One region of the Streptomyces sp. NPDC033131 genome, then DNA from elsewhere that is predicted to be linked to it. Evidence: riboswitches for the same ligand, from Rfam matches in the RefSeq annotation. Region 1 holds a riboswitch; each other region holds the start of a gene.
The links. A riboswitch is a leader RNA that binds a small molecule or an ion and turns the genes downstream of it on or off. The one in region 1 is predicted to bind cobalamin.

Region 2: linked by a shared signal. The riboswitch ahead of ACZ5XS_RS09840 (ABC transporter substrate-binding protein) and the one ahead of ACZ5XS_RS02750 (ribonucleoside-diphosphate reductase subunit alpha) in region 1 are both predicted to bind cobalamin.
Region 3: linked by a shared signal. The riboswitch ahead of nicT (Nickel transporter NicT) and the one ahead of ACZ5XS_RS02750 (ribonucleoside-diphosphate reductase subunit alpha) in region 1 are both predicted to bind cobalamin.
Region 4: linked by a shared signal. The riboswitch ahead of ACZ5XS_RS22355 (cobalamin biosynthesis protein) and the one ahead of ACZ5XS_RS02750 (ribonucleoside-diphosphate reductase subunit alpha) in region 1 are both predicted to bind cobalamin.

The regions. Positions count from the first base shown of each region.
Region 1 is NZ_JBVIPA010000001.1:613,793-621,172, reverse strand. It holds gene ACZ5XS_RS02765 (GntR family transcriptional regulator) at 1-406, shown strand, start outside; gene ACZ5XS_RS02760 (DUF3311 domain-containing protein) at 571-825, shown strand; gene mctP (monocarboxylate uptake permease MctP) at 822-2,432, shown strand; cobalamin riboswitch at 2,609-2,737, shown strand; gene ACZ5XS_RS02750 (ribonucleoside-diphosphate reductase subunit alpha) at 2,863-5,223, shown strand; gene ACZ5XS_RS02745 (ribonucleotide-diphosphate reductase subunit beta) at 5,223-6,236, shown strand; gene ACZ5XS_RS02740 (hypothetical protein) at 6,149-6,409, opposite strand; gene ACZ5XS_RS02735 (GlxA family transcriptional regulator) at 6,503-7,380, shown strand, end outside.
Region 2 is NZ_JBVIPA010000005.1:231,561-238,940, reverse strand. It holds gene ACZ5XS_RS09860 (cation diffusion facilitator family transporter) at 1-936, opposite strand, end outside; gene ACZ5XS_RS09855 (ArsR/SmtB family transcription factor) at 997-1,356, shown strand; gene ACZ5XS_RS09850 (4-hydroxybenzoate 3-monooxygenase) at 1,376-2,593, opposite strand; gene ACZ5XS_RS09845 (CoA-binding protein) at 2,675-3,082, opposite strand; cobalamin riboswitch at 3,158-3,350, shown strand; gene ACZ5XS_RS09840 (ABC transporter substrate-binding protein) at 3,415-4,431, shown strand; gene ACZ5XS_RS09835 (FecCD family ABC transporter permease) at 4,428-5,441, shown strand; gene ACZ5XS_RS09830 (ABC transporter ATP-binding protein) at 5,450-6,259, shown strand; gene ACZ5XS_RS09825 (hypothetical protein) at 6,315-7,049, shown strand; gene ACZ5XS_RS09820 (SixA phosphatase family protein) at 7,046-7,380, shown strand, end outside.
Region 3 is NZ_JBVIPA010000027.1:41,513-48,892, forward strand. It holds gene ACZ5XS_RS29510 (DUF4142 domain-containing protein) at 1-303, shown strand, start outside; gene ACZ5XS_RS29515 (glycoside hydrolase family 13 protein) at 328-2,007, opposite strand; gene ACZ5XS_RS29520 (LAETG motif-containing sortase-dependent surface protein) at 2,293-3,237, shown strand; gene ACZ5XS_RS29525 (ArsR/SmtB family transcription factor) at 3,397-3,780, opposite strand; cobalamin riboswitch at 3,861-4,062, shown strand; gene nicT (Nickel transporter NicT) at 4,091-5,212, shown strand; gene ACZ5XS_RS29535 (nucleoside hydrolase) at 5,223-6,185, opposite strand; gene thrS (threonine--tRNA ligase) at 6,231-7,380, opposite strand, start outside.
Region 4 is NZ_JBVIPA010000017.1:51,740-59,119, forward strand. It holds gene ACZ5XS_RS22340 (lysozyme) at 152-901, shown strand; gene ACZ5XS_RS22345 (inorganic phosphate transporter) at 1,055-2,302, shown strand; gene ACZ5XS_RS22350 (hypothetical protein) at 2,346-2,567, shown strand; cobalamin riboswitch at 2,780-2,919, shown strand; gene ACZ5XS_RS22355 (cobalamin biosynthesis protein) at 3,021-3,962, shown strand; gene ACZ5XS_RS22360 (cobyric acid synthase) at 3,959-5,467, shown strand; gene cobN (cobaltochelatase subunit CobN) at 5,464-7,380, shown strand, end outside.

The sequences.
Region 1 (7,380 bases):
CGCCGACGACCGCCTCGCCGGCCTGCTCGACATCACGGCCGGCGGCCGGGTGCTGCGCATCGAGCGCCTGCGCATGGCCAACGGGGAGCCGATGGCCATCGAGACGACCCACCTCAGCGCGAAGCGCTTCCCGGCCCTGCGCAGGTCCCTGGTCAAGTACACGTCCCTCTACACCGCGCTCGCCGAGGTGTACGACGTCCATCTCGCCGAGGCCGAGGAGACCATCGAGACCTCGCTGGCCACCCCGCGCGAGGCCGGCCTGCTCGGCACCGACGTCGGCCTGCCGATGCTGATGCTGTCCCGCCACTCGCTGGACCGGCAGGGCGAGCCGGTGGAGTGGGTGCGGTCCGTCTACCGCGGCGACCGCTACAAGTTCGTCGCCCGCCTCAAGAGGCCCCAGGACTAGGGATTCCGGCAGGCATTCCCCTGCTGCCGAGGGCGGAAACAGCGCCGAGGGAGCACAGAACCACCACATACCGATATACGGACGAGGGCTTCCGCTCTCCTGACACCGTCGCCTAGATTGCCTGCGCATCGCACCGGTGATCAACGAGGGGACGGAGCCGCGGTATGTCCAATGCGCCTGAAATGAGACCACCGGTGGTGACACCGGTCCGCGTGGTCATCGCGCTCTGCCTCTTCGCCCCCTTCGTGGCCATGCTGTGGGTGGGTTCGTACGCGAAGACCGACCCCGCCTTCATCGGCATCCCGTTCTTCTACTGGTACCAGATGGCATGGGTGCTGATCTCCACGGCGCTCACGATGATCGCGTACAAGCTGTGGCGCCGTGACCAGAGCGGCCGTCAGGAAGGTGCCGACAAGTGAACGAGGGCGTGAACGGCGTCGCACTCGCCGTCTTCATCTTCTTCTTCCTGGCCGTCACCGTCCTGGGCTTCCTGGCCGCACGCTGGCGCAAGGCCGAGAACGAGCACAGCCTCGACGAGTGGGGCCTGGGCGGCCGGTCGTTCGGCACCTGGGTCACCTGGTTCCTCCTCGGCGGCGACCTGTACACGGCGTACACCTTCGTCGCCGTACCGGCGGCGATCTACGCGGCGGGCGCGGCCGGCTTCTTCGCGGTGCCGTACACGATCCTGGTCTACCCGCTGATCTTCACGTTCCTGCCGCGCCTGTGGTCGGTCTCGCACAAGCACGGGTACGTGACGACCTCGGACTTCGTGCGCGGCCGCTTCGGCTCGAAGGGCCTGTCCCTCGCCGTGGCCGTGACCGGCATCCTGGCGACGATGCCGTACATCGCGCTCCAACTGGTCGGCATCCAGGCCGTTCTCGACGTGATGGGCGTCGGCGGTGGCGAGGACACCAACTGGTTCGTCAAGGACCTGCCGCTGCTGATCGCCTTCGGTGTACTCGCGGCGTACACCTACTCCTCGGGGCTGCGCGCGCCCGCGCTGATCGCGTTCGTGAAGGACACGCTGATCTACATCGTCATCGCGGTGGCGATCATCTACATCCCGATCAAGCTGGGCGGGTTCGACGACATCTTCGCCTCGGCGAACGAGAAGTACACCGCCGCCAAGGCGGGCGGACTGGTCCCGCCCGAGGCCGGCCAGTGGACGTACGCGACCCTCGCGCTCGGCTCCGCACTGGCGCTGTTCATGTACCCGCACTCGATCACGGCGACGCTGTCCTCCAAGAGCCGTGAGGTGATCCGCCGCAACACCACGATCCTGCCGCTGTATTCGCTGATGCTGGGGTTGCTCGCCCTGCTCGGCTTCATGGCCATCGCGAGCGGTGTCGACGTCGCCAACCCGCAGCTGGCCATCCCTCAGCTGTTCGAGAACATGTTCCCGGACTGGTTCGCGGGCGTGGCCTTCGCGGCGATCGGCATCGGCGCGCTGGTGCCGGCGGCGATCATGTCGATCGCGGCCGCGAACCTTTTCACCCGCAACATCTACAAGGACTTCATCAAGCCGGACGCCACGCCGGCGCAGGAGACCAAGGTCTCCAAGCTGGTGTCCCTGCTGGTGAAGGTCGGCGCGCTGGCCTTCGTCCTCACCATGGACAAGACGGTCGCCATCAACTTCCAGCTGCTCGGCGGCATCTGGATCCTGCAGACCTTCCCCGCCCTGGTCGGCGGCCTGTTCACGCGCTGGTTCCACCGCTGGGCCCTGCTCGCCGGCTGGGCGGTCGGCATGATCTACGGCACGGTCGCCGCGTACGGCGTGGCCTCGCCGACGCAGAAGCACTTCGGCGGCTCGTCCAAGGAGATCCCCGGCATCGGGGAGATCGGCTACATCGGCCTGACCGCGTTCCTCCTCAACGTCGCCGTCACGGTGGTCCTCACCTTCGTCCTGAAGGCGCTCAAGGCCCCCGAGGGCATCGACGAGACGTCCCCGGCGGACTACACGGCGGACGCCGGCGACCCGGGCGTCCAGGTGGAGCTGCCGCCGGCGACCGCGGGCACCACGCACTGAGTCGTACGTCAGCACGGGCCGCCGGAGTGATCCGGCGGCCCGTCGTCGTTTCCCCGCCTGCCTCCGACGGCCGCGAGGGGACGTCGAGGAGATCACTCTCCACACCGACCAGTTGACACTCCGAAACCGGCGCGACACAACATATGGGGGTGCTGTCGCCGCCCGGCACAAGATGTATGCTCATGCTCGCTGTCGTCGCAGGGGAATCCGGTGCGAATCCGGAACTGTCCCGCAACGGTGTACTCATGCGCGTAAATACGGGCACGAGAGTCAGTCCGAGGACCTGTCGACAGCGCGCCCGGCCATCAGGTCCGGGTGCCATGACGTCCGGGCCTCGTGGAATGGGCCGGCTGGACGCGACGCCGCGTGCGCTCGTGTGCTGCCGCCTGCCCTCCGCAGGGCCCCCGTGCCGAGCGAGGGAGAGCCCCACGTGACCATCGCGCCAGCAGATCCGGCTTCAGTGACCCCGGTGGCCGACGACGGTCCCGGGACCGTGTTGCTGCGGACCCTGACCGAGCTGACCGCCGACCTCCCCGACGCCGACCCCGGCCGGGTCGCCGCCGCCGCGCTCCGCGGCCGGTCCGCGCGGGCGGATGGGACGGAACTGCGCGAGCTGGCCACCGAGGCGGCCGCCGGCCTCATCTCGGAGGACCCCGCCTACTCGCGGCTCGCCGCCCGCCTGCTGACCGTCAACATCCGCGCGGAAGCCGCCTCCCAGGGCGTCACGTCCTTCAGGGAGTCGGTCGCGGTGGGCCACCGCGAGGGCCTCATCGCGGACCGTACGGCCGAGTTCGCACGGGTCCACGCCGACCGCCTCGACGCCCTGGTCGACGTGCACGCCGACGACCGGTTCGGCTACTTCGGCCTGCGCACGCTGCACAGCCGCTATCTGCTCCGGCACCCGATCACCCGCCGGGTGATCGAGACGCCGCAGCACTTCATGCTCCGGGTGGCGTCCGGGCTCGCCGAGGACGACACGGTCAGGGCTCTCGACGAAGTCGCCGCGCTCTACCGGCTCATGAGCCGTCTCGACTACCTCCCCTCCTCCCCCACCCTCTTCAACTCCGGCACCCGGCACCCGCAGATGTCGTCCTGCTACCTCCTCGACTCCCCGAAGGACGAGCTGGACTCCATCTACGACCGCTACCACCAGGTCGCGCGGCTCTCCAAGCACGCGGGCGGCATCGGCATCGCCTACTCCCGCATCCGCTCCCGGGGCTCCCTGATCCGCGGCACGAACGGCCACTCCAACGGCATCGTCCCGTTCCTGAAGACCCTCGACGCCTCGGTCGCCGCCGTGAACCAGGGCGGCCGGCGCAAGGGCGCCGCCGCGGTCTACCTGGAGACCTGGCACTCCGACATCGAGGAGTTCCTGGAGCTGCGCGACAACACCGGTGAGGACGCCCGCCGTACGCACAACCTGAACCTCGCGCACTGGGTCCCGGACGAGTTCATGCGCCGTGTGAACGCGGACGCGCAGTGGTCGCTGTTCTCCCCCGCCGACGCGCCGGAACTGGTCGACCTGTGGGGCGAGGAGTTCGACGCCGCCTACCGCGAGGCCGAAGAAAAGGGCCTCGCCCGCAAGACCATCCCGGCCCGCGACCTCTACGGCCGCATGATGCGCACCCTCGCGCAGACCGGCAACGGCTGGATGACCTTCAAGGACGCCGCCAACCGCACGGCCAACCAGACGGCCGAGCCGGGTCATGTCGTGCACTCCTCCAACCTCTGCACGGAGATCCTGGAGGTCACGGACGACGGGGAGACGGCGGTCTGCAACCTGGGCTCGGTGAACCTCGGCGCGTTCGTCGACCGGACGGCCGGGGACATCGACTGGGACCGCCTCGACGAGACCGTCCGCACCGCCGTCACCTTCCTCGACCGCGTGGTCGACATCAACTTCTACCCGACCGAGCAGGCGGGCCGCTCCAACGCCCGGTGGCGCCCGGTGGGCCTCGGCGTGATGGGCCTCCAGGACGTCTTCTTCCAGCTGCGGCTGCACTTCGACTCGCCACAGGCCCGTCAGCTCTCCACCCGCATCGCCGAGCGCATCATGCTCGCCGCGTACGAGGCCTCCGCCGACCTGGCCGAGCGCAACGGCCCGCTGCCGGCCTGGGACAAGACCCGTACGGCCAAGGGGGTTCTGCATCCCGACCACTACGACGTCGAACTGACCTGGCCGGAGCGCTGGGCGGCCCTGCGGGCCCGCGTCGCCGTGACCGGCATGCGCAACGCCCTGCTCCTCGCGATCGCGCCGACCGCCACCATCGCGTCGATCGCGGGTGTCTACGAGTGCATCGAGCCGCAGGTGTCCAACCTGTTCAAGCGCGAGACCCTGTCGGGCGAGTTCCTCCAGGTCAACTCGTACCTGGTGGACGAGCTGAAGCGGCTCGGCGTCTGGGACGCCCGCACCCGTGAGGCGCTGCGCGACGCCAACGGCTCGGTACAGGACTTCACCTGGATCCCCGCGGACGTACGGGCGCTGTACCGCACGGCGTGGGAGATCCCGCAGCGCGGCCTCATCGACATGGCGGCGGCCCGGACCCCGTTCCTGGACCAGTCCCAGTCCCTGAACCTGTTCCTGGAGACGCCGACCATCGGCAAGCTCTCCTCGATGTACGCGTACGCCTGGAAGTCGGGCCTGAAGACGACGTACTACCTGCGCTCGCGCCCGGCGACCCGCATCGCCCGCGCGGCCCGGTCCGCCGCCGCCCCCGTCCAGCAGCCGGCCCCCGAAGAGGCCGTCGCCTGCTCCCTGGAAAACCCCGAGTCCTGCGAGGCCTGCCAGTGATGACCAGCGAAGCCAAGAACCTGCTCGACCCGGGCTTCGAGCTGACCCTGCGCCCCATGCGCTACCCGGACTTCTACGAGCGCTACCGGGACGCCATCAAGAACACCTGGACCGTCGAGGAGGTCGACCTCCACTCGGACGTCGCCGACCTCGCGAAGCTCACGCCGGGCGAGCAGCACATGATCGGCCGGCTGGTCGCGTTCTTCGCGACGGGCGACTCGATCGTCGCGAACAACCTCGTGCTGACCCTGTACAAGCACATCAACTCCCCCGAGGCGCGGCTGTACCTCAGCAGGCAGCTCTTCGAGGAAGCGGTCCACGTCCAGTTCTACCTGACCCTCCTGGACACCTACCTGCCCGACCCACAGGACCGGGCTGCCGCCTTCGACGCCGTGGAGAACATCCCCTCCATCCGCGAGAAGGCCGAGTTCTGCTTCAAGTGGATCAACGAGGTCGAGAAGCTGGACCGGCTGGAGACCAAGGCCGACCGCCGCCGCTTCCTCCTCAACCTCATCTGCTTCGCCGCGTGCATCGAGGGCCTGTTCTTCTACGGCGCCTTCGCGTACGTCTACTGGTTCCGCAGCCGTGGTCTGCTGCACGGTCTGGCCACCGGGACCAACTGGGTCTTCCGGGACGAGACGATGCACATGAGCTTCGCCTTCGAGGTGGTCGACACCGTCCGCAAGGAGGAGCCGGAACTGTTCGACGACCTGCTGCGGCAGCAGGTCGTCGACATGCTCAAGGAGGCCGTCGAGGCGGAGCTCCAGTTCGGGCGGGATCTGTGCGGTGACGGCCTCCCGGGCATGAACACCGAGTCCATGCGCCAGTATCTGGAGTGCGTCGCCGACCAGCGCCTCACCCGCCTCGGCTTCGCCCCGGTCTACGGCTCGGAGAACCCGTTCTCCTTCATGGAGCTCCAGGGTGTTCAGGAGCTGACCAACTTCTTCGAGCGGCGTCCGTCGGCGTACCAGGTCGCGGTGGAGGGCACCGTGGACCTGGACGAGGACTTCTGATCCTCGTGGTCCTCACGGGCCTCCCGGCCTTCCTGGGCCTCCTGGGCCTCCCTGATCTGACGGTCGACGCGCCGGTCGTGCGCGAGACCGATCACTGACGGGAGGACCAGGAGGACCAGGATCCCGAGGACGGTGAGCATTCCGATCAGGCCTTCTGTCTGTGTCGCGTTCATGGACACCACTGTCCCGCAGGACACTCCTGACAAACAGTGGCAGGACTGCCGTGGACCCTCGATTTACTGCCAGTTTCGAGGCACACTGGCAGCATGCTGAACAACGTGGCCGTGGTCCTGCTCAACGGCGTGCACCCCTTCGAACTCGGGGTGGTCTGCGAGGTCTTCGGCATCGACCGGAGCGACGAGGGCCTGCCGACCTACGACTTCGCGGTCGTCTCGGCGGAAGGCCCCTCGCTCGGCACGCACGTCGGCGGCCTCACCGTCTCCACGCCGTACGGCCTCGACCGGCTGGCGGAGGCCGACCTGATCGCCGTACCGGCCGGGAACGACTACGTCACCCGCACCTACCCGCGCGATCTGCTGGACGCCCTGGTCGCAGCCGTCGACCGCGGGGCCCGGGTGCTCAGCGTCTGTTCCGGCGTCTTCCTGCTCGGCGCCGCCGGACTGCTGGACGACCGGCGGTGCAGCGTGCACTGGCTGCAAGCGGAGGAGCTGGCCCGGCGCTACCCGAAGGCGGTCATCGAGCCGGACGTGCTGTACGTGGACGAGGACCCCGTCATCACCTCGGCCGGCACCGCCGCCGGCATCGACGCCTGTCTGCACATCGTGCGCAAGGAACAGGGGCCCGAGGTCGCCAACAAGATCGCCCGGCGGATGGTGGTCCCGCCGCACCGGGACGGCGGACAGGCGCAGTACATCGAGCGGCCGCTGCCCCGGTCGCAGTGCGACACCGTCGGCGAGGTGCTGGTGTGGATGGAGCAGCACCTGGACGAGGAGGTCACCGTCGAGCAGCTCGCCGACCGCGCCCACATGTCCCCGCGCACCTTCGCCCGTCGCTTCCAGCAGGAGACGGGGACGACCCCCTACCGCTGGATCCTGCGCCAACGCGTCCTGCTGGCCCAGCGGTTGCTGGAGGCGACGGACGAGACGGTGGACGCGATCGCCGGTCGAACGGGGTTCGGCAACGC
Region 2 (7,380 bases), on a different contig from region 1:
GCGTACCGTGGCCTCGCCGTCCACCACGACCGCCACCTCGGCGCGCAGCCGGTGCCCGATCCAGCGCAGCCGCAGCTCGCCCACCTCCCGGACCCCGTCTACCTCCCGCAGGGCCTGCTCGGCGCGGTCCACCAGCGCCGGGTCGACGGCGTCCATCACCCGCCGGAACACCTCGCGCGCCGCGTCCCGCAGCACCAGGGTGATGGCGGCCGTGATCGCCAGTCCGACGATGGGGTCGGCCAGTTGCCACCCCAGGGCCGAGCCGCCCGCGCCCAACAGCACGGCCAGGGACGTGAATCCGTCCGTACGGGCGTGCAGACCGTCCGCGACCAGCGCGGCCGAGCCGATGTCACGGCCGACCCGGATCCGGTATCGGGCCACCCACTCGTTGCCCGCGAAACCGGCCAGCGCGGCCACCGCGACCGCCGGCACGTGCTCGACGGGCCGCGGATCGAGCAGCCGGTCCATCGCCACCCAGCCCGCGAAGGCCGCCGACGCGGCGATCGTCAGCACGATCACGATGCCCGCGAGGTCCTCGGCGCGGCCGTAGCCGTAGGTGAAGCGGCGGGTCGCCGCGCGCCGGCCGAGCACGAACGCGATCCCGAGCGGCACGGCGGTCAGCGCGTCCGCGGTGTTGTGCACCGTGTCGCCGAGCAGCGCGACCGACCCGGAGACGGCCACCACGAACGCCTGCGCCAGGGCCGTCGCGCCCAGCACCGCCAGCGAGATCCACAGGGCCCGCATGCCGCGGGCCGAGGACTCCAGGGCGGAGTCGAGCTTGTCGGCACTCTCGTGGGAGTGAGGGGTGAGGAGGTGGGTGAGGCGGCGGCGCAGGCCGGAGGGCGGGTGGTGGTGAGGGGCGTCGTGGTGATGGCCGTGGCCGTGGTCGTGGTGGTGTCGGTCGTGCCCGTGGTCGTGGTGGTGTCGGTCGTTCACGTGGGTCCCCTTCCGGCGTGCGGAGTGGACGCGCGACGCCCACGACGCCATTATGTGCGTATGAGCGCACGCATGCACCTGTCACCTGCGAACGATGCGCACCCGCGCACCCCGGGCGAGGAGCAGTTCGCGCTCGCCGCCGAGCTGCTCGCCCTGCTCGGCGACCGGACCCGCCTCACCCTGCTGCACGCGCTGGTCGCGGGAGAGGCCGACGTCACGACGCTCACCAAGGCGTGCGGGGCGGCCCGGCCGGCCGTCAGCCAGCACCTGGCCAGGCTGCGGCTGGCCGGCCTGGTGAACACGCGCAAGGAAGGCCGCCGGGTGGTCTACAGCCTGCCCGACGGCCATCTGCGCCGACTGGTGGACGAGGCGCTGAACGTGGCGGACCACCGGCTCACCGACCGGCCGCCGCACGACTGACGCACCCGGCCCGGCCGGATCAGTACGCGGTGGCCGTGCCCAGATACTGCTCGGCGAAGGCCGCCCCGGCGGCGGGCGAGGTGAACAGACGGCGGAGCCGGGCGAAGGTGGTGCCCGCGCGGTAGGGGTCGCCCGACGAGGTGCCGTGGTAGACCTCGGAGAGCCACTGCGAGAACTCCTGGTAGTCCCACACCCGCCGCAGGCACGCCTCCGAATAGCCGTCCAGGCCGGACTCGTCGCCGTGGGTGAGGTACCCGGCGAGGGCGTCGCCGAGGAGGAAGGCGTCGTGCAGAGCGAGGTTCATGCCCTTCGCCGCGATGGGGGCGGTCAGGTGGGCGGCGTCCCCGGCCAGGAAGAGCCGGCCGAACACCATGGGTTCGACCACGTGACTGTGCATGTCCAGGACGCGCTTCTCGATCAGCCGCCCCTCGGTGAGCGGACCGAGGCCCGTGGCCGCGAGCCGCTCCTGGAGCTCGGACCAGACGCGTTCGTGCGACCAGTTCTCCGGGTCGTCGCCGGGCGGGCACTCCAGGTAGTACCGGGTCACCTCGGGGCTGCGGGCCATGTGCCCGGCGAAGCCGTTCGGATGGATGCCGAACACGACACAGTCGTTGGACGGAGGCGCCTCGGCGAGCAGCGCCAGCCAGCCGATGCCGTAGTCGTGCCGGGAGATGTGCGCCTGCTCGGGCAGGGCGCCACCGCTCACCCCGCGCCCCCCGTCGCACCCCGCGACGAAGTCGCACGCGACGACCTCCCGCTCGCCCGACTCCGCCGGGACGTAGGACACCGAGGGATGGTCGGTGTCCAGGTCGTGCAGCCGGACGCCCCGCACACCGAACCGCACCTGCCCGCCGCGCACGTCCGCGTACTCGCGCACCAGGTCCGTCACCAGCAGCGGCTGCGGATAGACGAAGTGGTGAGTCCCCGTCAGCTCGACGTACGAGAAGCGGAAGCGCTCACCGCCGAAGCGGAACTCGCACTCGGTGTGGAGCTGCGCGCGCTGCAGCAGGGTGTCCACGAGACCGCGCTGCTGGAGCCCGCGCACGGCCCACTCCTCGATGACGCCCGCCCGCGGCCGCTGCTCGATGAACTCGCGCGTCTCCGTCTCCAGGACCAGGCAGTCGACGCCGGCGGCCCGCAGGATGTTGCCGACGGTGAGCCCGGCGGGCCCGGCGCCCACGACGACGACCGGAAAGCGTTGCGGAGCACCGGAGTCGGGGGAAGGGGTGGAGGTCACCCGAACATTATGTCGGTGCGTCCCGGAGCGATTCGCGGATCGTGGACGGACGCCGCGGGCAGGTGGCGGCGAGAGCGTCCGTCAGCCCAGGCGGGGGATCTCGATCGCCGGGCAGCGGTCCATCACCATCTCCAGGCCCGCGGCCCGGGTGCGGTCGTACGCGGCCTCGTCGATGACCCCGAGCTGGAACCAGACCGCCTGCGCACCCCTCGCCACCGCCTCGTCGGCGACCGCCCCGGCGAGGTCGCTGTTCACGAACACGTCCACGACGTCCACGTCGAAGGGGATGTCCGCGAGCGAGGCGTACCCGCGCTCCCCGTGGACGGTCTCCGCCTTGGGATGCACCGGGACGACCCGCTTGCCGTAGCGCTGGAGCACCTCGGCCACGCCGTACGCGGCGCGCTGCCGGTTCGACGACAGGCCGACCACGGCCCAGGTGTCGCCGAGCCCGGTGAGGATCTTGCGGACCGTTGCCTCGTCGCCGTACACCGTGGGTCTCCCTGGGGCTCGTGAACGCTCTGACCTCTGGCACAACAGCGCGCCGCGACCGGTGATTCCCCTCCGTGATAGCTTGCCGGGGCCAGTCGAACCCATGACACGTGGGTCAGGGAATCCGGTGCGAATCCGGAGCTGACGCGCAGCGGTGAGGGTGACGGGCGGGGCCTCGGCCACTGGACGACGCGTATGTCGTCTGGGAAGGCGCCCCGACCGGACGATCCCGAGTCCGAAGACCTGCTGGCGGCCCTCGCGGTGACATACGGCGGGGGAGCACCGTACGACCGGGCTCCGCGTTCGAGCCCTCGACGATCGAGGACCACTCCGTGCAGACAGCACGCCTTGCCCTTCCCTCCGCCCTGCTCACGGCCGGATCCCTGCTCCTGACCGGCTGCGGCGACGCCGCCACCACCGATGCGAAGGCCGCCGTCAGCCTCGACAACTGCGGCCGTACGGTGCGGGTCGAGGCCCCGCCCGAGCGGGCCGTCTCCCTCAACCAGGGCACCACCGAGATCATGCTCTCCCTCGGGCTGGCCGACCGGATGGCGGGCACGGCGACCTGGACCGACCCCGTGATGAAGGGCCTGGAGAAGGCGAACGCCACCGTGGAGCGGATCGCCGACAACAACCCCTCCTTCGAGCGCGTCCTGGACGCCGAGCCGGACTTCGTCGCCGCCTCCTTCGTCTCCACGCTGGGGAAGGGGGGAGTGGCCTCGCGCGAGCAGTTCGAGAAGCTGGGCGTGCCCACCTACGTCTCCCCGTCCGACTGCGCCGGCAAGGACAACTCCGGCGACGGGGACGGCGCACGCTCCGAGCCCCTGACCGCCGAGGCCGTCTACGGCGAAATACGGGACCTCGCCGCCGTCTTCGGGGTGAGGGAACGGGGCGAGAAACTCGTCGGGCAACTCGAGGCGCGGATGACCAGGGCGACCGCCGGCATCGACGCCTCCGACGTGACCCTCCTGTACTGGTTCGCCAACTCCGAGTCGCCCTACATGGCGGGCTGCTGCGGCGCTCCCGGCGTCATCACCCGCTCCCTGGGTGCCAGGAACGTCTTCGACGACACGCACGACGAATGGCCGCAGATCAACTGGGAGACGGTCGCCGACCGCGACCCCGACGTCCTCGTCATCGGCGACCTGACCCGCAAGTCGCAGACCGCCGAGTCGGCCCGGAAGAAGATCGCCTTCCTGGAGTCCAACCCGGTCACCAGGAACATGACCGCCGTCCGGCACCGGCGGTACGTCCAGCTCAGCGGGCAGGCCATGAACCCGACCATCCGCACGATCGAGGGCGTGGAGAAGGTCGCGGCGGGCCTGCGCGACTTCGGGCTCGTGAAGTGACCGCCCGGGCGGTCCTGCTCGGTGCGGCCGGGACGGTCCTGCTGTGCTGCTCCCTCGCCCTCGCCATCACCATCGGCCCGGCCGACATCGAGGTCGCCGACGTGTGGTCCGTCGTCGCGGCCCATCTGGGCCTCGGAACCTCGGAGTTGACACCGATCCGGGACGGCATCGTGTGGCAGCTCAGACTGCCGCGCACGCTCCTCGCGGCCGTGTGCGGCGCCGGACTCGCCGTGTGCGGGGCGGTGATGCAGTCGCTGCTGCGCAACCCGCTCGCCGACCCCTTCGTCCTCGGAGTGTCCTCGGGCGCGTCGACCGGGGCCGTGCTGGTGGTCGTGCTGGGCGTCGGCGGGGGCGCGGTGTCCGTCCCGGCGGGCGCGTTCCTGGGCGCCCTGGTGTCCTTCGCGCTCGTGCTGTTCCTCAGCCACACGCTCGGCGGCAGCACCGACCTGGTGGTCCTCGCCGGCGTCGCCGCCATGCAGCTCTTCTCCGCTCTGACCTCGTTCATCGTGATGACCGCGGCCGACGCCGAGACCACCAGGGGCGTCCTCTTCTGGCTCCTCGGCTCGCTCGGCGGGGCGGGCTGGACCGACGTGTGGGTGTGCTTCGCCGTCCTGGCCGTGGCCCTGGTGGTCTGCCTGTCGTACGCCCGCACCCTCGACGCCTTCGCCTTCGGGCAGGACGCGGCGGCCGCCCTCGGGGTGTCGGTGGCCCGCACCCGTCTGGTGCTGCTGTGCGTCACGGCCCTGCTCACGGCCGCGCTGGTCAGCTCGGCCGGCGCCATCGGCTTCGTCGGCCTGGTGCTGCCGCACGCCGCCCGCGCCCTGGTCGGCCCGGGCCACGCCCGGCTGCTGCCGGTCACCGCGCTGGCCGGGGCGGTCTTCCTGGTGTGGGTCGACACGCTGGCCCGCACGGTTCTCGACCCGCAGGAGGTGCCCGTGGGTGTGGTGACGTCCCTGATCGGAGTACCGGCCTTCGTGGCGGTGCTGTACCGGACGCGGAGGGTGCGGTGAAGGAGACCGTGCGCACGGCATCCGACGTGCCCGGCGCCACGGCCACGGGCGGCCTGCGCGCCGACCGCGTGAGCCGTCGAGCCGACGGTCGCCTCATCCTCGACGGCGTCACCCTCGCGCCCGACCAGGGCTCCACCGTCGGCCTCCTCGGCCCCAACGGCTCCGGCAAGTCCACACTGCTGCGCGTGCTGGCCGGCCTGCTCGGTCCGAGCGCCGGTGTCGTCACGCTCGACGGCACGCCCCTGGCCGGCCTGCCCCGCCGCGAGGTCGCCCGGCGCCTCGCCGTGGTCGAGCAACAGGCCGACACCCAGGTCGAGTTGACGGTCCTGGACGTCGTACGACTCGGCCGGGTCCCGCACCGCCGCGCCTGGACGCCCGCCGCCGCCCACGACGAGCGGGCCGTTCGGTCGGCCCTGGACCGTGCCGGGCTCGGCGACCGCGCCGACCAGCCCTGGCACACCCTGTCGGGCGGTGAGCGCCAGCGGGTCCAGATCGCCCGCGCGCTCGCCCAGGAGCCCCGCGAACTCCTCCTCGACGAACCCACCAACCACCTCGACATCCACCACCAGCTCGACCTGCTGTCCCTGGTCACCGCCCTCCCGGTCACCACCGTCGTCGCCCTGCACGACCTCAACCTCGCCGCGATGTACTGCGACCGGGTGGTCGTCCTGCACACCGGCCGGGTCGTGGCGGGCGGTACCCCGGGCGACGTCCTGACCGAGCGGCTCATCGCCGAGGTGTACGGAGTGCGGGCCGCCGTGACCCGGGAGGGGCCCGAGGAGCGGCCGCATGTGCGGTTTCTGGGCACGCTGACCTGAACGGGTGTTCGGTCAGGCGGTGGCGCGGTGCTGTCCGCCCGCCTACGCTCACTTCGTGCTGCGCATCATCGACGACCGAACCGGCGAGCCCGTCGACCCCGCCCCCGCCCGCCGGGGTCTGACCCGCGTCCACGCCCATGTGGCGGGCGGCGACACCACCGCGCTGCGGGTGCTGCTCGTCGCCGACGTCCTGTTCCGGGCCCTCGAAATCGGTGGCACGCCCGTCTGGGCGCTGCTGACGGGGGAGCCGCAGCAGGCGGAACTGCGGGCGGCCGCGGCGGCCCTCGGCATCCGGCCGTTCGAGGACAGCCGGGAGGCGGGGGTCTCGTCGGGGCCGGGGCAGGCCCAGGTCATCCACGTGGTGGCCGAGAACGGGCCCGCCCCCGACGGCGTCCGCGTCACCGTCGGCCCCGTGGACCAGGCATCCCCCGCGATCCCGATCCCGGAGGGCGCCGACCCCGCCGACGTACGCCTCGCGCTGCTCTCCCGGCACCGGAGCGAGCCCGTGCGGCTCGACGCGGACGCGCTGGGTGAGGCCCGCGAGACCCTCGTACGGTGGCGGCGCGCGGTCGCCGACTGGGCGCGCAAGCCGTCGCGGGCGATTCCCGAGGAGGTGCGCGAAGAGCTCCGTACCGCCTGGGAGGACGACCTGGACGTGTGCGCGGTGCTCCGCGTCCTCGGGTCGGTGGAGACCTCGGACCTGCCGGAAGGCGCCCGCTTCGAGACGTACGCCTACGCCGACCGTCTCCTGGGTCTCGAACTCACCCGCGACGTGGGATCGGCGGCGTGATCGCCCGGGCGGGAGCGGGCCCGCTGCGTCACCTGCTCGTCCTGCGGCACGCCAAGTCCGCCTGGCCCCAGGGCGTCCCCGACCACGAACGCCCCCTCGCCCCGCGCGGCCGCCGGGACGCGCCGGCCGCGGGCCGGGCCCTCGCCGAGGCGGACCTGTTGCCGGACCTCGCCGTGTGCTCCACCGCCGTGCGCGCCCGGCAGACCTGGGAGCTGGCCTCCGCGCAGTGGGGCACACCGCCGCCGGTGCGGTTCGAGAGGCGGGTGTACGCGGCGGACGTCTCCGATCTGCTGGCCGTCGTGCACGAGGCGCCCGCACAGGTCGACACGCT
Region 3 (7,380 bases), on a different contig from region 1:
TTCGCGAACATCCTGCGGATCACGCACGGTTCGATCTTCAACACCATCGCGAAGATCCGCTCCACCACCAAGAACTCGCTGGTGCGGCAGCTGGCCGACCAGGCCAACAACACCGTCCTGGACCACATCACGGTCATGGAGAAGACCAACCTGGTCAACTTCGACCAGGCCCTCTTCCAGCAGACCACCCCGCCGAAGCTGCCCCAGAGCGACATGACTCCGCCGGCGCCCCAGCCCGGCGAGCCGATGATCGTCCTGACCCCTCCGCCGACCGCGACCGCGACGCCGACCATCACCCCCTGAGTCCGTCGGCGGGGTGGCCGGTCCCTAGGGAGCGAGCCAGACGGTCGTGTCCGGGCCGAGCCGCCCGTCCTCCAACGGGCGGCTCGCGAGCAGCACTTCGCCCGGCGGCAGTGGTACGGCCGTGCCCGACAGGTTGGCGACACACCGCCAGCCGTCGTTGCGGGTGAAGTCCAGCACGCCGTCCGGGCCGCCGGCCGTCCAGGTCAGCGTCTCGCCCTCCAGCAGCTTGCGGCGCAGCCTGAGGGCCCTGCGGTAGAGCTCCAGGGTCGAGCCCTCGACCCCGTCCTGCGCCTCGACGGCGTAGGACGCGAAGCTCTCCGGCTGCGGCAGCCAGGCACCGCCCGCGCCGAAGCCGTACGACGGTCCCGTGCTCGTCCACGGCAGCGGCACCCGGCACCCGTCCCGTCCCTTGCGGACGCGTCCCGTCTGTTCCCAGATCGGGTCCTGGAGGACCTCGAAGGGCAGGTCGGCGACCTCGGGCAGGCCGAGTTCCTCGCCCTGGTAGACGTACGAGGATCCCGGCAGCGCCAGCATCAGGAGCGTGGCGGCGCGGGCTCGCCGCAGGCCCTCGGCCAGGTCGACGGCCGGGGCGTGACCGCCGGACAGCAGCCAGGCGTTGTCGTCGGTGCCGGGCGGGAGCATCAGGCGGGAGGCGTGCCGCACGACGTCGTGGTTGGACAGCACCCAGGTGGCGGAGGCGCCGGCCTCCGACGCGGTGGCCAGCGAGTCGGTGATGACCTGGCGCAGCTCCGCAGCGTCCCAGCCGGCCTTCAGATACTCGAAGTTGAAGGCCTGGCCGAGCTCGTCCGGGCGGGCGTACCGCACGCGCCGGGCGCCCTGGACCCAGGCCTCGGCCACAGCCATACGGGGCGGGCGGTAGGCGTCCAGGATCTTGCGCCAGTCGCGGTAGATCTCGTGGACCTCGTCGCGGTCGAAGAAGGGGTGGCTGCCGGGCGGGAAGCGGGGCAGCGCCTCCTCGCTGCTGAGCTCGGGGGCGCCGAGGTCGCGCAGCGGTTCCTCCAGGTCCTTGGCGAGGGCGTGGGCGACGTCGACGCGGAAGCCGTCGACCCCGCGGTCCGACCAGAAGCGCAGGGTGGTGCGGAAGTCGGCGCGGACCTCCTCGTTGTCCCAGTTCAGGTCGGGCTGTTCGGGGGCGAACAGGTGCAGGTACCACTGGCCGTCCGGCACCCGTTTCCAGGCGCTGCCGCCGAAGACGGACTGCCAGTCGGTGGGCGGGAGTTCGCCGTGGCCGCCACGGCCGTCGCGGAAGACGTAGCGGTCGCGGGCGGACGAGCCGGGAGCCGCGGCGAGGGCTTCCCGGAACCAGGCGTGCCGGTGGGAGGTGTGGTTGGGGACGAGGTCGACGATCACCTTGAGGCCGAGGCGGTGGGCCTCGGCGGCCAGCGCGTCGAAGTCGTCGAGGGTGCCCAGGCGGGGGTCGACGTCCCGGTGGTCGGCGACGTCGTAGCCGCCGTCGGCGAGTTCGGAGGGGTAGAAGGGGCTGAGCCACAGGGCGTCGACGCCCAGTGCGGCGAGGTGGTTCAGACGCCGGGTGATCCCGCGCAGGTCACCGAGCCCGTCGCCGTCGGCGTCGGCGAAGCTGCGGGGGTAGACCTGGTAGACGACGGCCTGCCGCCACCAGTCGGGGTTCCTGGAGGACAGGTCGGGAAGGTGGAGTCGGTGCTCGGGGTTCGCGTCGGTCACGCGGCGTTCTCCCTCGTGGCGGTCGTGACGGTGGCAACGGTACTCAGGTATCTGTCCACATTGTCGGGAAAGCGAACTCGAACGCCGTCCGGAGCGGTTCATTCCCTGTGTGTCGGAATTGTGAGGGAGTCCTGAACTCCCTCTGCATATCCGCAGGTTGACAGCGTTCCGCTGGGAGATCCACGATGTGCGAACACTGTGGCGCATGTGACCAATGAGCCCAGTGTTTCTCAGAGCTGCTGCAAAGCACTTCACCACCCCTCACACACATCCGATGGGATCCGCATGTCGACAGTCAGACGTGTCACCGCGCGCCGCCTGCTGGGGACGGGCGCCGCGGCACTCGTCCTTTGTTCCGCCTCCGTCGCCGCCGCTTCCGGCGCCTGGGCCACCGGCACGCCCGGTGGCGACGGCTGGAATTCCGGCGGCACCTACAAGCCCGGCACCGGCGCGGGCACGGAGACCGGGACCGACCGCTGCCAGTTCTCGCTGGACGGCACGAGCTTCTACGACTCGGTCAAGGTCGACGACCAGAACCTCAAGCCGACCGACGACGGCAAGGTCCACATCAAGGTCCGCACGGCCGGCGACGCCAGCACGTGCACGGCCTCCCTGGCCTCCTACCTCGCCCACGGCGCCACCTTCGGCACCTCCGGCGAGCAGGTCTTCGTCGACTTCGACACGGTGACCGTCAAGCCGGGCCAGACCGACACCCTCGACATCGCGGTGCCGGACGCGGGCTGCTTCGCGCAGATAGACCTCTACCGCGGCGCGGTCAAGTTCGACGGCGTCCTCGACTCCGATGACGGCTTCGTCCACGGCGACCTGCCCAAGGGTCCGGACCGCCCGGTCATCAAGGACAAGCTGATCGCTGCCTGGAACGGCGGCACGAAGGACTGCACGACGGCTCCGTCCGAGCCGCCGGCCACCCCGACGCCGACCCCGTCGACCCCGGAGGCCACCGAGCCCTCGACGCCGGCGGAGGAGACGACTCCCCCGGCGACGGAGCCCCCCGCCGAGTCCCCCTCGCCGTCCACCGAGGCCCCGAGCCCGTCTGCCTCCGAGTCCACCACCGCTCCCGCCGCCACCCCGAACGGCGGCGGCGACAACCTCGCGGAGACCGGTGGCAGCAGCGCGACCGGGCCGATCGCCATCGGTGCGGCGGTGCTGCTCGCGGGCGGTGCGGGCATCGTGCTGGCGACGCGGCGTCGCAAGGCCGCCCGCTCGTAATCAGGCGCAGTCGGTGTGGTCGGCGCCGGTCGGGCTGTTTCAGCCCGGCCGGCGTCCGGCTTCGGGCTGAGGACACGGGATTCGCCCCCGCCGCCCCTTCCCGTCCCGTCCCTGGGGGCTGCGCCCCCAGACCCCGCTTCGGCCCGAAGGGCCTCGTCCTCAAAATCCCCCAGAGGGGGGACCCCCAGACGGGCTGGTCGCACACTGCTTCAGCAGCGAGGCGATGTCGGCGTCCACCACCCGGTAGCGCACGATCCTTCCCTCCTTCTCGCCCTCCACGACACCCGCCGCCCGCAGCAGCCTGAGTGCCTGCGACACGGCGGGGTCGTTCATGCCGGTGGCGATCGCCAGGTCGGATACGGCCAGCGGGCCGGTCCGGTGCAGGGCGAGCAGCAGCGCGAGCCGCTTGGGATCGGCGAGCAGGGAGAAGCGGTCGGCCCAGGTGCGTACATGACCCGCATCGCCGATCGCGGCGATCGCGTCGCACACCCGATGCCCGTCGATGGTTCGGCGATCCGCTCGGTCGGCCGGAACGAGATGCATGCCGCCATCCTCGCAGGCACCCCCATGTGATCTTCCATACCTGCGCAGGTACGCAGCTATGCAGGAGACCGCCTGCAACCCTACGGTGGGCGGGCCGTGGTGCTCGGGAAGCCGGTGACGACCCCTCAGGGGGTCCATGCCGGAGCGGCCCTCGCCACTGTGATCGGGGAGTTTCCGTCCCGTCCGGCGCCAGCCGGGCCACTGGTCGAGCACGACCGGGAAGGCAGGAACGGACACGTACGACCCGTAAGCCAGGAGACCGGCCACGGCATCTCACGAGTTGATCCACGAGGTGCTGGAGCGTGACCGGATGACCCTGCCCAAGCCTGCCCAGAAGTCTGCGCCCGTCCCCGCCCCGACGTCCTTCAAGTGGCGCCGCGAGGACACCCTCAAGACCGCCGGCCTCATGTCGGCCGTCGCCGCACTGCACGTCGTCGCCTTCGGAATCCTGTTCCTCCTCGTCGTCCCCGGGCACTACGAGGTCGGCGACAAGGCCTTCGGTATCGGCCTCGGCATCACCGCCTACACCCTCGGCATGCGGCACGCCTTCGACGCCGACCACATCGCCGCGATCGACAACACCACCCGCAAGCTGATGGCCGACGGCAAGCGCCCGGTGTCGGTGGGCTTCTGGTTCGCGCTCGGCCACTCCAGCGTGGTGGTGCTCCTCGCCCTGCTGATCGCGGGCGGCACCCAGCTCGCCGGAAAGGTCATGAACGAGGACTCCGGCACCCACCAGGTGCTCGGCGTCCTCGGTACGACGATCTCCGGCACGTTCCTCTACCTCATCGCCGCCCTCAACCTGGCCGCCCTGCTCGGCATCCTGAAGGTGTTCAAGGCGATGCGGGCGGGCGCCTACGACGAGAAGGAGCTCGAACAGCACCTGGACTCGCGGGGATTCATGAACCGCATCCTGGGCCGCCTCACCAAGTCCATCACCCGGCCCGGTCAGATGTACCCGCTCGGCTTCCTCTTCGGCCTCGGCTTCGACACCGCGACCGAGGTCACCCTGATGGTGATGGCCGGGTCGGGCGCGGCGGCCGGCCTGCCCTGGTACGCGATCCTCTCCCTGCCCCTCCTGTTCGCCGCCGGCATGAGCCTGTTCGACACCCTCGACGGGACGTTCATGAACTTCGCCTACCAGTGGGCGTTCTCCAACCCGGTCCGCAAGGTCTTCTACAACCTCACGATCACCGGCCTGTCCATCGCCGTCGCCTTCTTCATCGGCACCATCGAACTCGTCGGCGTCCTGCACGAGAAGCTCGACCTGAGCGACACGGTCACCACCTGGATCGCCGACATCAACCTCGACAGCGTCGGCTACGTCATCGTCGGCCTGTTCGTGGTGGTGTGGGCGGCGGCCATCGGCTACTGGCGGCTCGCGAAGGTGGAACAGCGGTGGGCGGTACGGCCGGCGGCGGAAACCCGCTAGACCCTGGCCCCTAGACGCCCTCCACCGTCGTCAGCCACAGCTTCACGTACCGCTCCACGTCCACGCTCAACGCCACGTCCACCAGCCGCTGTTCACGGGTGCCCTCGTGGATCTCGGACTCGCCGGGGCGGGGGCGCCGGTCGACGATCGTCTGGCCCCGGGTGGCGCCCGGGGCCAGGCTCACCTCGACCGGGAGGCGTTCGGTGGTGATGCCGCCCGGGTCGACGACCGCGCAGACCGCGCCCGCGTCGCCGAGGCCGCCGGTGGGGGTGGGGTCGCCGGAGGTGGCCGGGTCGCGGTGGGCGAGGAGTTCGCCGGCCAGCCGGAGGCGGGGTTCCGAGCTCGCGCGCAGCCGCTGGACGTCCCCGGCCGGGACGAGGACCTGCTTGAAGACGTCCAGGCCGTACATCGTGATCGGCACCCCGGCGGTGAGCAGGATCGCGGCCGCCTCCGGGTCGTGCCACACGTTGAACTCCGCGACCGCCGTGGCGTTCCCGGTCGTCACCGCGCCGCCCATGAACACGATCCGCTCGATGTTGCGCACGACCTCCGGGTGGGTGCGCAGCAGCAGCGCGATGTTCGTCAGGGGCGCCATGGGGATGAGGGTGACCGGCGTCGGCGAGGCGAGGATCTCCCGCCGCAGCAGCGTCACCGCGTCCACGTCGACCGGCCGGCGGGTCGGCGCGGGCAGCCCCAGGTCGCCCATCCCGTCCTCGCCGTGCACGTGCCGCGCCGTCCGCACCGGCTCGATCAGCGGGCGCTCGGCACCCCGCGCGACCGGGATGTCACCGGCCCCGGCCTGCTCCAGCACGGTCAGGGTGTTGCGGACGACCCCGTCCACGTCGGTGTTCCCGGCCACGCAGGTCACCGCCCGCACGTCGAGCGCGGGGTGGCGTACGGCGAACAGCAGGGCCAGGGCGTCGTCGACGCCCGTGTCGCAGTCGATGATCACCGGGATGGGCTGACCGGTCACGGCTGGGTTCCTCTCTCCGGGCTACGACGGGTTACGACAGCGACCTTACGCAGCCGCCCACAGTCCGGTCCCGCGATCACCGACCCGGGCGGCGATCCGGTCCAGCAGCTCACCGACCGGCATCGCCCCCGGACGGTTCCCGTCCCGCAGCCGCGGCGCCGCCAGGTCACCGTCGGCCTCCCGCTCCCCGATCACCGCCTGGTACGGCACGAGCCGCGCCGCCCGGATCCGGGCGCCGAGGGTGCCGTCGCCGGGGCCGTGGACTTCCGCCCGGAGCCCCCGCGCCAGAGCCTGCCGGACGACCTCGTGGGCCCGCTCCTCCTGTGCGTCCGAGACCGGCAGCACCACCAGCTGCACGGGCGCGAGCCACGCCGGGAACGCGCCGCCGTGCTGCTCGAGGAGATGCGCGACCGCCCGTTCCACGCTGCCGATGATGCTGCGGTGCACCATGACCGGCCGGTGTTTCGCGCCGTCGGCGCCGATGTAGTGCAGGTCGAAGCGTTCGGGCTGGTGGAAGTCGATCTGGACGGTGGAGAGGGTGCTCTCGCGGCCGGCGGGGTCGGTGATCTGGACGTCGATCTTGGGGCCGTAGAAGGCGGCTTCGCCCTCGACGGCCTCGTAGGGGATCCCCGAGGCGTCGAGCACCTCCCGCAGCAGCGCGGTGGCCCGTCGCCACAGAGCCGGGTCGGCGACGTACTTGCCGCCCTCGCCGGGCAGGGAAAGCCGGTATCGGGCGGGGCGGATGCCGAGATCGGCGTACGCGCGGCCGATCAGTTCCAGGGCGTCCCGGGCCTCGTCCACGGCCTGGTCCAGGGTGCAGAAGATGTGCGCGTCGTTGAGCTGGATGGCCCGGACCCGGGTCAGGCCGCCGAGCACCCCGGACGGCTCGGAGCGGTACATGCCGCCCAACTCCGCCATCCGCAAAGGCAGTTCACGGTAGCTGTGGGAGCGGGAGCGGTAGATCAGCGCGTGGTGGGGGCACAGGCTGGGCCGCAGCACGACCTCCTCCGCGCCCAGCTCCATCGGCGGGAACATGTCCTCGCTGTAGTGCGACCAGTGCCCCGAGATCTCGTACAGCTCGCGTTTGCCGAGGACCGGCGAGTACACGTGCCGGTAGCCGGCGGCGCGTTCGGCCTCCCGGACGTACTCCTCCAGGGTGTGCCGGACGACGGCCCCGTCGGGGAGCCAGTACGGC
Region 4 (7,380 bases), on a different contig from region 1:
GCACTTCAGGCCGGAACCGGCAGCTCCGAAAGGACACATGTGGTCACACACAGGCTTCTTTGGTCGCTTGGGCGGACATCACCGGAGATTCGATGATCTTCCAGTAATCTCTGGGAGCTTTGTCATGCACGTCGCCATTCCGGGGGGACACATGGCCCGTGATCGCAGTCCGGCCCGCCGCCACGTCCGCGCCTTGGCGGTGTCCGTGGCGGCCCTCACCATCGGGGGAACGGCCCTCGCCGAAACGCCCGGCTCGGCCGCGAGCCTGCCGAAGGGGCACGACGTCTCCTCGCACCAGAAGGACGTCGACTGGCAGAAGGCCAGGGCGAAGGGCGCCACGTTCGTCTACGTCAAGGCGACCGAGTCCACCACCTACCGCAACCCGTACTTCAGCCGGCAGTACAACGGAGCGCGCGACGCGGGCATCATCCGCGGGGCGTACCACTTCGCCCTGCCCCACACGTCGTCCGGCGCGGCGCAGGCGGCGCACTTCGTGGGCCACGGCGGCGGATGGAGGGCGGACGGCTGGACGCTGCCGCCCGCGCTCGACATCGAATACAACCCGTACGACGAGAAGCACAAGTGCTACGGCCTGACCAAGCCGAAGATGGTCAGCTGGATCACGTCGTTCAGCGACGAGGTCAAGCGGCTCATCGGTCGCCGTCCGGTGATCTACACGACCGCCCACTGGTGGAACACGTGCACCGGCGGCAGCCGCGCCTTCGCCTCGGATCACGCTCTGTGGATCGCCCGCTACGACGCGGCAGACCCCGGAGCGCTGCCTGCCGGCTGGTCGTTCTGGACCATCTGGCAGTACGACAACGGCGGCGGCCTGCCGGGTGACCAGAATCTCTTCAACGGCTCCCAGAGCCTGCTGCGGAAGTTCGCCAGAGGCGACTGACCCCGCGGCGGCGGGGCCGCGCGGATCAACTGGAGCCCGATGGAGCGGGAATCGCCGAATCCGGTCACCGTGCAGCCCTGCTCAGTTCATCTTCCGTTCACCCAGGTTACCTACGTTCATCTGGCCAATGACCTCGAACGATTGCCTGGGTAAATGGAAAACTTCTCGCTGATCCTCGCGATTGTGGTAGTAACCGCACTCGCGTTCGATTTCACGAACGGTTTCCACGACACCGCCAACGCGATGGCCACCACCATCTCGACCGGTGCGCTCAAGCCCAAGGTCGCGGTGGCGATGTCCGCCGTGCTCAACCTTGTAGGCGCTTTCCTCTCCGTGGAGGTCGCCAACACGATCTCCAAGGGTCTCGTCGACGAGACCGGCATCCGTCCCGAGGTCATCTTCGCCGCCCTGGTCGGCGCGATCCTCTGGAACCTGCTGACCTGGCTGGTCGGGCTCCCCTCCAGCTCCTCGCACGCCCTCATGGGCGGCCTCATCGGCGCCACCATCGCCTCGGCCGGTTTCGGCGGCGTGCACGGTGACGTCCTGGTCACCAAGGTTCTGATCCCGGCGATCGCCGCTCCGATCGTGGCGGGCCTGGCGGCGATGCTGGCCACGCGACTGTCCTACTCCCTCGGCAAGAAGGCCGACGGCAAGGCCGCCGCGAAGGGCTACCGCTCCGGCCAGATCGCCTCCGCCGGCCTGGTCTCCCTGGCCCACGGCACGAACGACGCCCAGAAGACGATGGGCATCATCACCCTCGCCCTGGTCGCCGGCGGCGCCGTCGCCCCCGACTCCGACCCGCCCATGTGGGTCATCCTCAGCGCGGGTATCGCCATCGCGCTCGGCACCTACCTCGGCGGCTGGCGCATCATCCGCACCATGGGCAAGGGCCTGACCGACCTCCAGCCGCAGCAGGGCTTCGCCGCCCAGACCAGCGCGGCCACGGTCATCCTGGCCTCCTCCCACCTCGGTTTCTCCCTCTCCACCACGCACTCCGTCTCCGGCTCGGTGATGGGCGCCGGCCTCGGCCGCAAGGGCGGCGTGGTCCGTTGGTCGACCGCGACCCGCATGTTCGTGGCGTGGGGCCTGACCCTGCCCGCCGCGGCCCTGGTGGGCGCGCTCGCGGAGTACGTGACCGGCTTCGGCGCCTGGGGCACGGCCCTCGTAGCCGTCTTCCTCATCACCTCCAGCGCCGCGATCTGGAAGCTCTCGCGCCGCGAGGTCGTCGACCACACGAACGTCAACGACACCGAGGAGCCGGCCGGCGTGGTCACCACGGCCATGGCCGCCGTGACGCCGCCTCCCGTCGGCGGCACGGTGACCGAGGACCTCACGGCCACCATCCCGGCCCCGGCCACCGCGGCCGACCCCGCGGCCCCGTCGGCCGCGACCACCGTCTGAGCCCCGCCACCCAGGCACCCACCGGCACGAAGGAAGAACCAGCATGAAGATCGACTGGGCGGCCCTCGGATCCGTCTTCGGCATCAGCCTCCTGATCACCGTGGCCCTCGTGGCCCTGTTCACCCTCGGCATCGTGGGCCTGTCCCGCCGCGAGCGGGCTGCCGCGCAGGGTGACACGGCCGCCGTGGCGCTCACGGGCGCGTACGCGTGCTTCGCGGCTTGTGCGGCGGCCGTGGGGTACGGGATCTACCTGATCGTGGCCTGAGGGCTCGCGCGCACTTTCCGGCCCGTCCTGCTCCGGTCGCCTCATCAGCGGTCCGGGCAGGGCGGGCTTTTGCGACCCACCCCGCCGGTTCGTCGGACGATGCCCGCCCGAGGGGAATTCCGGCCGATCGGGGTGCCGTGGGGCGCCCCGCCGCACCGCCCGATGTGGGCCTCAGCACACTCCGCTCCCGCAGGTCAACAGCGAGTTGACGGCCCTTCCAACCCCATGGTGGACTGCCCGAGCCATGTACGGCGGTAGGAGAGGAAGCCGGTGTGAGTCCGGCGCGGTCCCGCCACTGTCACCGGGGTAGGAACCCCCGGGAGCCAGGAACTCTCACCGCCGATCTCGTCGAACCAGGGCGTGGACACCCTGAGTGAGGACATATCGCCATGCGCGGCTGCCGTTCGAGGTTCAACCCCAGCGACCTGTCTGTGACAGCGGTCGGCTGAGTTCATGCGTGCCGATCGCGTTTTCGCGTACGGCGCCGCCGCCGGCCTTCTCGGTGACCTCCTGCTCGGCGATCCACGCCGTGGGCATCCGGTCGCCGGGTTCGGGCGGGCCGCGGGTGCCGTGGAACGGGTGTTGTGGCGGGACCACCGGGGGTGGGGCGCCCTGCACGCCGTCGTGTGTGCCGGGGGTGCTGTCGCCCTGGGAAGCCTTGCTGTTCGGGCCGTCCGTACGTCACCTGCCGCTTCCGTCGCGCTGACCGGTGCCGCCACCTGGGCCGCCGTCGGGGGGACTTCGCTCGCGCGGGAGGCCCGGGTCATCGGGCGGGCGCTGGAGGCCGGGGACGTCGACGGCGCGCGGGCCCGGCTGCCGCACCTGTGCGGACGGGACCCGCAGGCCCTCGACGCCGACGGGATCGCCCGGGCGGTCGTGGAGTCCGTTGCCGAGAACACGTCCGACGCGGTGGTCGGGGCGCTGGTGTGGGGAGCTGTGGGCGGGGTGTCCGGGCTGCTCGGTTTCCGGGCCGTGAACACCCTCGACGCCATGGTCGGGCACAAGTCGCCCCGGTACCGGCGCTACGGGTGGGCTTCCGCGCGGCTCGACGATCTCGCCGGGTGGCCGGGAGCGCGACTCACCGCGGTGCTGGCCGCGCTTGCGGGGCCGGATCCGCAAGGGGCCGTACGGGCCTGGCGGGCGGACGCCGCGAAGCATCCGAGTCCCAACGCCGGCCCCGTGGAAGCCTCGTTCGCCGGGGCGCTCGGGGTACGGCTCGGCGGAACCCTGTCCTATGCGGGGCGGGTGGAGCACCGGCCCGTACTCAACGGGGACGGGCGTGCCGTCACCACACCCGACATCGAGCGGGCCGTACGGCTGTCCCGGCGCGTCGGCCTGCTGGCTCTCGGCGTCAGTGTCGCCGGGCGGTTTCTCACCAGGGGGCGTATCCGATGAGCGGTGGTCTTCTCGTCGCCGGCACCACCTCCGACGCCGGCAAGAGTGTCGTCACCGCCGGGATCTGCCGGTGGCTGGTGCGGCAAGGGGTCAAGGTCGCGCCGTTCAAGGCGCAGAACATGTCCCTCAACTCGTTCGTGACGCGCGAAGGGGCCGAGATCGGGCGGGCCCAGGCCATGCAGGCGCAGGCCTGCCGGGTCGAGCCGACCACACTCATGAACCCCGTGCTGCTCAAGCCGGGCGGTGAGCAGAGCAGTCAGGTCGTGCTGCTCGGGAAGCCGGTCGGCGAGCTCAGCGCGCGGGGCTATCACGGGGGGCGGCAGCAGAAGCTTCTCGGGACCGTTCTCGACTGTCTCGCCGAGTTGCGGGGCACGTATGACGCGGTGATCTGTGAGGGGGCCGGCAGCCCCGCCGAGATCAATCTTCGGCGGACCGACATCGTCAACATGGGGATCGCCCGGAATGCCGGGCTGCCCGTGCTCGTCGTCGGTGACATCGACCGCGGGGGCGTCTTCGCCTCCTTCTTCGGGACCGTCGCGCTGCTCTCACCGGAGGACCAGGCGCTCGTCGCGGGGTTCCTCGTGAACAAGTTCCGCGGGGACGTGTCCCTGCTCGAACCCGGCCTCGACATGCTGCACTCGCTCACCGGGCGGCACACCTACGGTGTCCTGCCCTTCCGGCACGGGCTCGGCATCGACGAGGAGGACGGGCTGCGGGTCTCCCTGCGGGGGACGGTCAGGGAGTCGGTCGTGGCCCCGCCGGTCGGCGAGGACGTGCTGCGGGTCGCCGTCTGCGCGGTTCCGCTGATGTCCAACTTCACGGACGTCGACGCGCTGGCCGCCGAGCCGGGTGTCGTCGTGCGGTTCGTGGACCGGCCGGAGGAGTTGGCCGACGCCGACCTCGTGGTCCTTCCCGGGACCCGGGGGACCGTCCGGGCCCTGGAGTGGCTGCGGGAGCGGGGGCTGGCCGACGCTCTCGTCCGCAGGGCCGCCGAACAAAGGCCCATCCTCGGCATCTGCGGCGGCTTCCAGGTCCTCGGCGAGCACATCGAGGACGAGGTCGAGAGCCGGCAGGGGCATGTCGAAGGGCTCCGGCTCCTTCCCGTCCGGGTGCGGTTCGCCCGCGAGAAGACCCTCACCCGGCCCGTCGGCGAGGCCCTCGGCGAGCAGGTCGAGGGGTACGAGATCCATCACGGGGTCGCCGAGATCGGGGGCGGTGACCCGTTCCTCGACGGCTGTCGGGTCGGGGGCACCTGGGGCACCCACTGGCACGGCTCGCTGGAGTCGGACGGCTTCCGGCGGGCCTTCCTGCGCGAGGTGGCGGCTGCCGCGGGCCGCCGTTTCGTGCCGGCGGCCGACACCTCGTTCGCCGCGCTGCGCGAGGAGCAGCTCGACCGGCTCGGCGACCTGATCGAACAGCACGCGGACACGGACGCGCTGTGGCGGCTCATCGAGTCCGGCGCGCCGCAAGGACTGCCTTTCATTCCACCGGGAGCGCCCGCATGAGCACAGTGTTGTTGTTGTCGACCGCCGACACGGATCTGCTGGCGGCCCGGGCCGCCTCCGATGCCTCGTACCGGATCGGCAATCCGACCCGGGTCGATGTCGCGGAGGAACTGCCGGGGCTCCTCGAGGGCTCGGACATCGCCGTCGTACGGCTGCTCGGCGGCAAGCGTGCCTGGGAGGACGGGCTCGCCGCTCTCAAGGCCTCGGGCATTCCGACCGTCCTGCTCGGCGGTGAGACCGTGCCCGACGCGGAGCTCATGGCCGAGTCGTCCGTGCCTGCGGGTGTGGTGGCCGAGGCGCTGCGGTACCTCGTCGAGGGCGGGCCCGCCAACCTCACCGAGCTCGCGCGGTTCCTGTCGGACACCGTGCTGCTGACGGGTGAGGGGTTCGTCGAGCCGCAGAAGATGCCGGAGTACGGCGTCCATGGGGAGCGCGCGTTCGTCGAGGGCCGCCCCAGCATCGGCGTGCTCTTCTACCGCGCCCACCACCTCAGCGGCAACACCGCCTTCGTGGACACGCTGTGCGACGCGATCGAGGCGAAGGGCGCCAACGCCCTGCCCGTCTACTGCGGTTCGCTGCGCGGCGCCGACTCCGGGCTGTACGAGATCCTCGGGAAGGCCGACGCCCTCGTCGCCACCGTCCTCGCCGCCGGCGGCGCGCACGCCTCGCAGGCCTCGGCCGGAGGCGACGAGGAGGCCTGGGACATCGGGGCGCTCGCCGACCTCGACATCCCCGTGCTGCAGGGCCTGTGCCTGACCTCCTCGAAGAGCGCCTGGGAGGAGTCCGACGCCGCCCTCTCCCCCATGGACGCGGCGATGCAGGTCGCGATCCCGGAGTTCGACGGGCGGCTGATCACGGTCCCCTTCTCCTTCAAGGAGCAGGGCCCGGACGACGTTCCCGTGTACGTCGCCGACCCCGAGCGGGCCGCGCGGGTCGCCGGGATCGCCGTACGGCACGCGGTGCTGAAGCACAAGCCGAACCAGGACAAGAAGCTCGCGCTCGTCTTCACCGCCTATCCGACCAAGCACTCCCGGGTCGGGAACGCCGTGGGACTGGACACGCCCGCTTCGGCGATCCGCGTCCTGGACTCGCTCCGGGACGCCGGGTACGTCGTCGAAGGGCATCCCGACAACGGCGACGAGTTGATCCACCGGCTCATCAACGCCGGTGGCCACGACGTCGAATGGCTCACCGAGGAGCAGCTCGCCGCCGCGCCCGCGCGGGTGCCGCTGGCCGACTACCGGGCGTGGTTCGACACGCTCGACCCCAAGCTGCGGGACGGCATGCTGGAGGCGTGGGGCGAGCCGCCGGGCAGTCTGTACGTCGACGGGGACGACATCGTGCTCGCCTCCCTCCAGTTCGGGAACGTCGTCGTGATGATCCAGCCGCCGCGCGGCTTCGGCGAGAACCCGATCGCGATCTACCACGACCCGGACATGCCGCCCTCGCACCACTACATGGCGGCCTACCGGTGGCTGGAGAACAGCTTCGGCGCCGACGCCGTCGTGCACATGGGCAAGCACGGCACGATGGAGTGGCTGCCGGGCAAGGGGCTCGGGCTCAGCGGGGGGTGCGCTCCGGACGCCGTCCTCGGGGAGCTGCCGCTCATCTACCCGTTCATCGTCAACGACCCCGGCGAGGGCACCCAGGCCAAGCGCCGCGGGCACGCCACCGTCGTCGACCACCTCGTCCCGCCCATGGCGCGCGCGGACACCTACGGCGACCTCGCCAAGCTGGAGCAGCTGCTCGACGAGTACGCGCTCGTCTCCGACCTGGACCCGACGAAGGCGCCGGCCGTGCGCGCGCAGATCTGGACGCTGGTGAAGGCGGCCGAACTGCACCACGACCTGCACGTCGACGACCAGCCGGACGACGACGCGTTCGACGAGTTCGTCATGCACATCGACGGCTAT